3 regions of the Zeimonas sediminis genome follow, and region 1 is predicted to be linked to each of the others. Evidence: predicted binding sites of a transcription regulator. Region 1 holds the regulator's gene; each other region holds the start of a gene.
The links. The regulator sigma-54, encoded in region 1, starts transcription at its own class of promoters, with help from an activator protein. The targets are predictions, from matches to a motif close to TGGCANGNAANCTGCTTT.

Region 1 (2,262 bases):
CCTGGGCGAGCACTTCTCGATGTGACCGGGGGCATCCGCCCCGGTGTTCCGCCCGGGCAGGCGGCCGCTTCCCCCGGGCAGATGAAACCCTCTCTCCAGCTCAGACTCTCCCAGCACCTGGCGCTGACCCCCCAGCTGCAGCAGTCGATCCGCCTGCTGCAGCTCTCGACGCTGGAGCTGAACCAGGAGCTCGAGCAGATCCTCTCCGAGAACCCACTGCTCGAGCGTCTCGACGATCCGCTGCAGTCCTGCGTGTCGATCGCGCCGAACGGCGGTCTCGACAGCGCGGCGGGCCCCGCGCCCGCGGCCGACCCGCGCCAGGCGGATGGCGAGCCCCCCGCGGGCCAGGACACGCCCGGCGGCTCCGAAGCCGCCGAGGGATCGTCCTCCGACAACTGGGACGACGGCTCCGGCGACTCGTCGGCCGACTGGGGCGGCGACGCCGGCCCGCGCACCCGCAACGACGACGACAACGACGAGCGCGACTGGCCGCAGCTAGCCGCCGTCGAGACGAACCTGAGCGAGCACCTGGCCTCGCAGCTGGCCGCGACCCGCGTGTCGGCGCGGGACCGCGCGCTGGTGAACCTGCTGATCGGCGAGCTGAACGACGACGGCCTGCTCGACGCGAGCCTGGAGGAGATCGCCGCCTCGCTGCCGGCCGAGCTCGAGATCGAGCCCGAGGAGCTCTCGGCCGCGCTTCGCCTGCTGCAGAGCTTCGAGCCGACCGGGGTCGGCGCCCGCGACCTGCGCGAGTGCCTGCTGCTGCAGATCGACGCTGGCGCAGGGGGCCACTGCCCGCCGGCGGTGCGGAAGGCGGCCCGCGAGATCGTGTCCAGCCACCTGGAAGCGCTCGCGGCCCGCGACTATCCGCGCCTGAAACGGGCGCTGCGCTGCGACGAGCCGACCCTGCGCGACGCGCAGGCGCTGATCCGGCAGCTGAATCCCCGGCCGGCCGCGAACTACACCGCGGAAGCGCCCGCCTACGTGGTGCCGGACGTCATCGTTCGACGCACGCGCGGAGGGTGGACCGCCGCGCTGAACCCGGACGTGATGCCCAAGCTCCGAATCAACGAAATGTACGCCGACATCCTCCGCCGCAACAGGGGAAGCCATTCGGAATTGTCGGGTCGCTTGCAGGAGGCCCGCTGGCTGGTGAAGAATGTCCAGCAGCGGTTCGACACGATCCTGCGCGTGTCGCAGGCGATCGTCAACCGCCAGCGAGCGTTCTTTTCGCACGGCGAAGTCGCCATGCGCCCGCTGGTCCTGCGGGAAATCGCTGACACCTTGGGCTTGCACGAATCGACCGTCTCCAGGGTCACGACGCAGAAGTACATGCTCACCCCGCTGGGGACTTTCGAGCTCAAGTACTTCTTCGGCAGCCACGTGGCGACCGACTCCGGAGGCGCTGCGTCGAGCACGGCGATTCGCGCGCTGATCAAGCAACTCGTCGCAGCGGAGGACCCCACCAGGCCACTTTCGGACAACCGGATAGCCGATCTGCTCGGCGAGCAGGGCTTCGTGGTCGCGCGGCGCACGGTCGCGAAGTACCGGGAAGCCCTCAGGATCCCTGCCGTGGCCCAGCGCCGCGCGCTGTAGCGCGCAGCCTCCCGGGGCGGGGTCCTCGCCGGGTCGAACCCACCCCGTCGAACCGACGCCGGCCTGCCGGCGTCGCTCAAGGAGGACGCATGAACCTCGCGATCAGCGGTCACCACGTCAGCATCAGCCCAGCCCTGCGCCAGTACGTCGTCGACAAGCTCGACCGGATACGCCGGCACTTCGACAAGGTCATCGACGTCAACGTCTGCCTGTCGGTGGACAAGCTGATCCAGAAAGCCGAGATCACGCTGCGGGTGCGGGGCAAGGATCTGTACGCCGAGGCGACCGACCAGGACCTGTACGCGGCGATCGACCTGCTTGTCGACAAGCTGGACAGGCAGGTGATCAAATACAAGGACAAGCGCATCGGCTTCGAGCATGATGCGCTGAAGTACCGCGTCGTCGAAGCCTGACGAGCCTGTTGGGACCCGCGGCCGGCCCGGGGGAAATGAGAGCCTTTTCGATGTTGCAATGCGGAAATTCCTCATTCCCTTCCGTGGACCGGCCTTTATAATCCAGCATTCTCGGAACCTGCCCCTGAGGTGATTTCGGATGCTGCAAAGCGTCAAGGCGAGCCCCTGGGGCGCCAGTGCCATGAATCGTCTCTCCAGATTGCTGGCCCCGACCAACGTCGTCATCGGCCTGTCGGTCACCAGCAAGAAGCGG
Region 2 (2,262 bases), 460 kb from region 1:
TCTCGAGCGCGCGTTTGGCCGCGCGGTGACCCTTGACCGCGCCGAATTCGGCGGCCGGCGCGCCATCGGCGCCGAGGCCGGCGCGGCGGCGCTCGGGCTCGACCCGTTCGAACGGAAGCTCGCCGCGCAGCTGCGCCACCAGCCGGGGCAGCGTGTCGGCCGCGACGATGCGCAGGCCATCGACCAGCGCGGCCTCGCCGGCGTTCGCGGCGGGCAGGGCCAGCCCGCGGGTGCCTGCGGTCCGCGCCACGGCGGCCGCCAGCGCGATCGCGCCGCGGATCGGCCGGACCTGCCCGGTGAGCGACAGCTCGCCGACGAACTCGACGCCGTCCAGCGACGCGGCCGGCAACTGGCCGCTGGCGGCCAGGATGCCGAGCGCGATCGGCAGGTCGAAGCGGCCGGAGTCCTTCGGCAGGTCGGCCGGCGCCAGGTTGACCGTGAGCCGGCGGTTGGGGAAGTCGAAGCCGGCGTGCAACAGGGCCGCGCGAACCCGCTCGCGGCTCTCGCGCACCTCGGTTTCGGGCAATCCGACGACGTGAAAGGCGGGCAGGCCGAGCCCGAGATGGACTTCGACGCTGACCGGCGGGGCGGCCACGCCCACCAGCGCCCTGCTCTGCACCACTGCCAGCGACATCCGGACCTCCGGCCGGCGCGCCGGCCGGCGAATCAGGCTTGCCGGCGCTCCTGCTCGTCGAGCGCCTGCTCGAGGCGCGCGATGCGTTCCTGCAGCCGGGCCATGCGCTCGAGCTGCGCGTCGAACTCGTCGCGCGTGACCAGGTCGAGGCGCTGGAAGGTCTGGCCGAGGACGGCCCGCAGATTGCGCTCGAGGTCGCCGGCGGGGCTGTTGCGCAGCAAGCCGGCGAGGCGCTCCTGGAGATCGGCGATCAACGCCTGCGGAGTGGGCTTCGACATGGTGAAACGAGTCTAGCACGCGGTCCCGGCCCGGTTCCCCGCGGGCGCTCGACCCGATGGCCTAGGCCCGGCGGCGGGCCGGCTCGCCGCGCCGGCGTCCGGCCATTTCGCATCGATCGGGTGCGCGAGCCCTTTGCGCACGACAATGGTGCAACTTCGGAATCCCGGGGCATCATGGTGATGCACCAATATCGTGCACAACAGCCCGTCGATCGCGCGGCAAGGGGCGGCGGCGGCCACGTCGCCGGTCTCCAACGGAGCTGGCACGGGAAATGCATGAGGGCTCCCGAGTCGTCTCGATACGACCCGAAACCCTTACGGAGCGTCCAATCATGAAGAAAACCCTCATCGCCGTCGCGCTGGCCGCTTCCGCGGTCGGCATCCCTGCCGTCGCCACCGCCCAGTCGGCCGCGGCCGCCTCGCCGCACACGGTGACCGCGAACATGACCGTCGCCAGCGACTACCGCTTCCGCGGCATCAGCCAGACCAACGGCAAGCCCGCGATCCAGGGCGGCATCGACTACGGCCACGCCAGCGGCATCTATCTCGGCTTGTGGGCCTCGAACGTGAGCTGGCTGTCCGACGCCGGCGCAGGCTCGATCAGCAACAGCATCGAGATGGACTTCTACGGCGGCTACAAGGGCAGCTTCGGCGACATCGGCTACGACGTCGGCATCCTGCGTTACTACTACCCGGGCACCTATCCGACCGGCTTCACCTCGCCGAACACGACCGAGCTGTACGTGGCCGGCAGCTGGAAGAACTACACGCTGAAGTACTCGCACGCGGTCACCAACCTGTTCGGCTTCGACGACAGCAAGGGCGCAGGCTACCTGGACCTGACCGGCACCTTCGAGCTGCCGGCCGGCTTCGGCCTGGTCGCGCACGTCGGCTACCAGCGGATCCCGGCGGGCAGCGTGGGCGGCGTGCAGGTGCGCGCCAAGGACGACTGCTCGTACACCGACTGGAAGCTGGGCGTGACGAAGGAGTACGCGGGCCTCGGCTTCGGGCTGGCCTACGTCGACACGAACGCCAAGGGCGACACCGGCGAGTGCTACCGCAACGCCTTCAACCGCGACCTGGGCAAGGGCACGGTGGTGCTCTCGGTCAGCAAGTCGTTCTGAACCGGACAGCGGCGGCCGGCGAGCGCCGGCCGCCCGGGAGATACAGATGAAACTCATCACGGCCATCATCAAGCCTTTCAAGCTCGACGAAGTGCGCGAGGCGCTGTCGGCGATCGGCGTGCAGGGCATCACCGTCACCGAGGTCAAGGGCTTCGGCCGGCAGAAGGGCCACACCGAGCTGTACCGGGGCGCCGAGTACGTCGTCGACTTCCTGCCGAAAGTGAAG
Region 3 (2,262 bases), on a different contig from region 1:
CGGCGTGCCGACGATCTGGCTCGCGCTGATCCAGACCTACGAGGCGAACCCGGGGCGCTGGAAGCTGCCGGCCGGCCTGCGCAGCATGGTGGGCGGCGCGGCGGTGCCCGAGGCGCTGATCCGGCAGTTCGCGAAGCACGGCGTCACCGTGACGCAGGGCTGGGGCATGACCGAGACCTCGCCGGTCGGCTCGCTGTTCCTGGAGAAGCCCGAGCTGCGCGGCAGGCTGGGCGAGGACGAATGGTTCGCCCGCAAGGCCACCGCCGGCGTGCCGCTGCCGCTGGTCGAGGTGCGGATCGTCGGCGAGCAGGGCGTCTGCGAGTGGAACGGCCAGGACGTCGGCGAGCTGCAGGTCCGCGGCCCCTACATCACCGGCTCGTATCACGAGGTGCCGCAGGACCCGGACAAGTTCACCGACGACGGCTGGCTGCGCACCGGCGACGTCGCGGCGATCGATCCGCACGGCTACATCCGGATCGCCGACCGCACCAAGGATCTGGTCAAGTCGGGCGGCGAGTGGATCAGCTCGGTCGACCTGGAGAACGCGATCATGGCCCACCCCGGGGTGGCCGAGGCGGCGGTCATCGCGATCGCGCACCCGAAATGGGGCGAGCGCCCGCTGGCCTGCGTGGTGCGCAAACCGGGCGCCGAGGTCACGGTCGAGTCGCTGCGCGCGCTGCTCGGCGGGCGCTTCGCGAGCTGGCAACTGCCCGACGCCTTCGAGTTCGTCGACGAGATCCCGCGCACCTCGACCGGAAAGTTCTGGAAGCTGAAGCTGCGAGAGCGCTTCGCGAACTGGCGCTGGACGGAGGGCGGTTGAGGTCTGCCCGAACGGATCCTTGCCGAAGCGCCAGGCAGGCAACGGACGTTCGGGCGGGCGGCGCATGTCCGGCTTGGCGCGGCCGCGGGCAGGGTGCACAATCCGAGTGCGGCGCAGCGCTCTGGCATGGTGCGTTGCGTCGAAATGCACCGCGGAGGTGCAATCACTGCGCACACGGTGCGGCCCGCCGCAGCGCCGCCGATACCCGTCGGCTAGCGTCGGCGACTGCCACGCCCGGTGTCGGAGCGCGGATAATCGTGCCGGTGCGCGGTTCCGGTCGCCCGGGCTGCCGTCGCCACCCGCTGGCATGGAAACTGCTAGCCACTGAGTCGTCCCCCGTCGGCCCGTGCCGGCGGTTCCGAACCCGATCGGCATGTCGCGGAAGGCCTGCCGTCACCGTCAAACCGTAGCCAGGAGATAGCCAGCATGGCCGCAGCGCCCAAAGACGTGTTGAAGATGATCGCCGACAACGAGGTCAAGTTCGTCGACTTTCGCTTCACCGACACCCGTGGCAAGGAGCAGCACGTTTCGGTCCCCGCTCACGTCGTCGACGAGGACAAGTTCACTTCGGGCCATGCCTTCGACGGTTCGTCGATCGCCGGCTGGAAGGGCATCGAGGCCTCCGACATGCTGCTGATGCCGGATCCGGCCACCGCGAACATCGATCCGTTCCGCGAGGAGCCGACGCTGATCCTGACCTGCGACGTGATCGAGCCGTCCGACGGCAAGGGCTACGCCCGCGATCCGCGCTCGATCGCCAAGCGCGCCGAGGCCTACCTGAAGGCCAGCGGCCTGGGCGACACCGCCTATTTCGGCCCGGAGCCCGAGTTCTTCATCTTCGACTCGGTCACCTGGAGCGCCGACATGTCGGGCTGCTCCGTGAAGATCAACTCCGAGGAAGCCTCCTGGTCGACCGGCAAGGAGTTCGAGGGCGGCAACCTCGGTCACCGTCCGGCGGTCAAGGGCGGCTACTTCCCGGTGCCGCCGGTCGACTCGTTCCAGGACATGCGCTCGGAGATGTGCCTGATCCTCGAGCAGATGGGCGTGCCGGTCGAAGTCCACCACCACGAGGTGGCGGGTGCCGGCCAGAACGAGATCGGCACCAAGTTCTCGACGCTGGTGCAGCGCGCCGACTGGACCCAGCTGCTGAAGTACGTGGTGCTGAACGTGGCGCACAGCTATGGCAAGACCGCGACCTTCATGCCGAAGCCGGTCGTCGGCGACAACGGCTCGGGCATGCACGTGCACCAGTCGATCTGGAAGGACGGCCAGAACCTGTTCGCCGGCGACAAGTACGCCGGCCTGTCGGAGTTCGCGCTGTACTACATCGGCGGCATCATCAAGCACGCCCGCGCGCTGAACGCGATCACCAACCCCGGCACCAACTCGTACAAGCGCCTGGTTCCCGGCTTCGAGGCCCCGGTCAAGCTCGCCTACTCGGC

Region 2: the regulator sigma-54 is predicted to act here: its motif matches at 1,174-1,191, upstream of M6I34_RS12720 (TorF family putative porin).
Region 3: the regulator sigma-54 is predicted to act here: its motif matches at 1,124-1,141, upstream of glnA (glutamate--ammonia ligase).

What each region holds. Positions count from the first base shown of each region.
Region 1 is NZ_JAMQYE010000001.1:3,145,819-3,148,080, reverse strand. Features, by position in the region: gene lptB (LPS export ABC transporter ATP-binding protein) at 1-25, shown strand, start outside; gene M6I34_RS14830 (RNA polymerase factor sigma-54) at 82-1,596, shown strand; gene hpf (ribosome hibernation-promoting factor, HPF/YfiA family) at 1,686-2,009, shown strand; gene ptsN (PTS IIA-like nitrogen regulatory protein PtsN) at 2,191-2,262, shown strand, end outside.
Region 2 is NZ_JAMQYE010000001.1:2,684,706-2,686,967, forward strand. Features, by position in the region: gene M6I34_RS12710 (YifB family Mg chelatase-like AAA ATPase) at 1-634, opposite strand, end outside; gene M6I34_RS12715 (accessory factor UbiK family protein) at 667-912, opposite strand; gene M6I34_RS12720 (TorF family putative porin) at 1,245-2,036, shown strand; gene glnK (P-II family nitrogen regulator) at 2,083-2,262, shown strand, end outside.
Region 3 is NZ_JAMQYE010000002.1:91,459-93,720, reverse strand. Features, by position in the region: gene M6I34_RS15830 (long-chain fatty acid--CoA ligase) at 1-820, shown strand, start outside; gene glnA (glutamate--ammonia ligase) at 1,247-2,262, shown strand, end outside.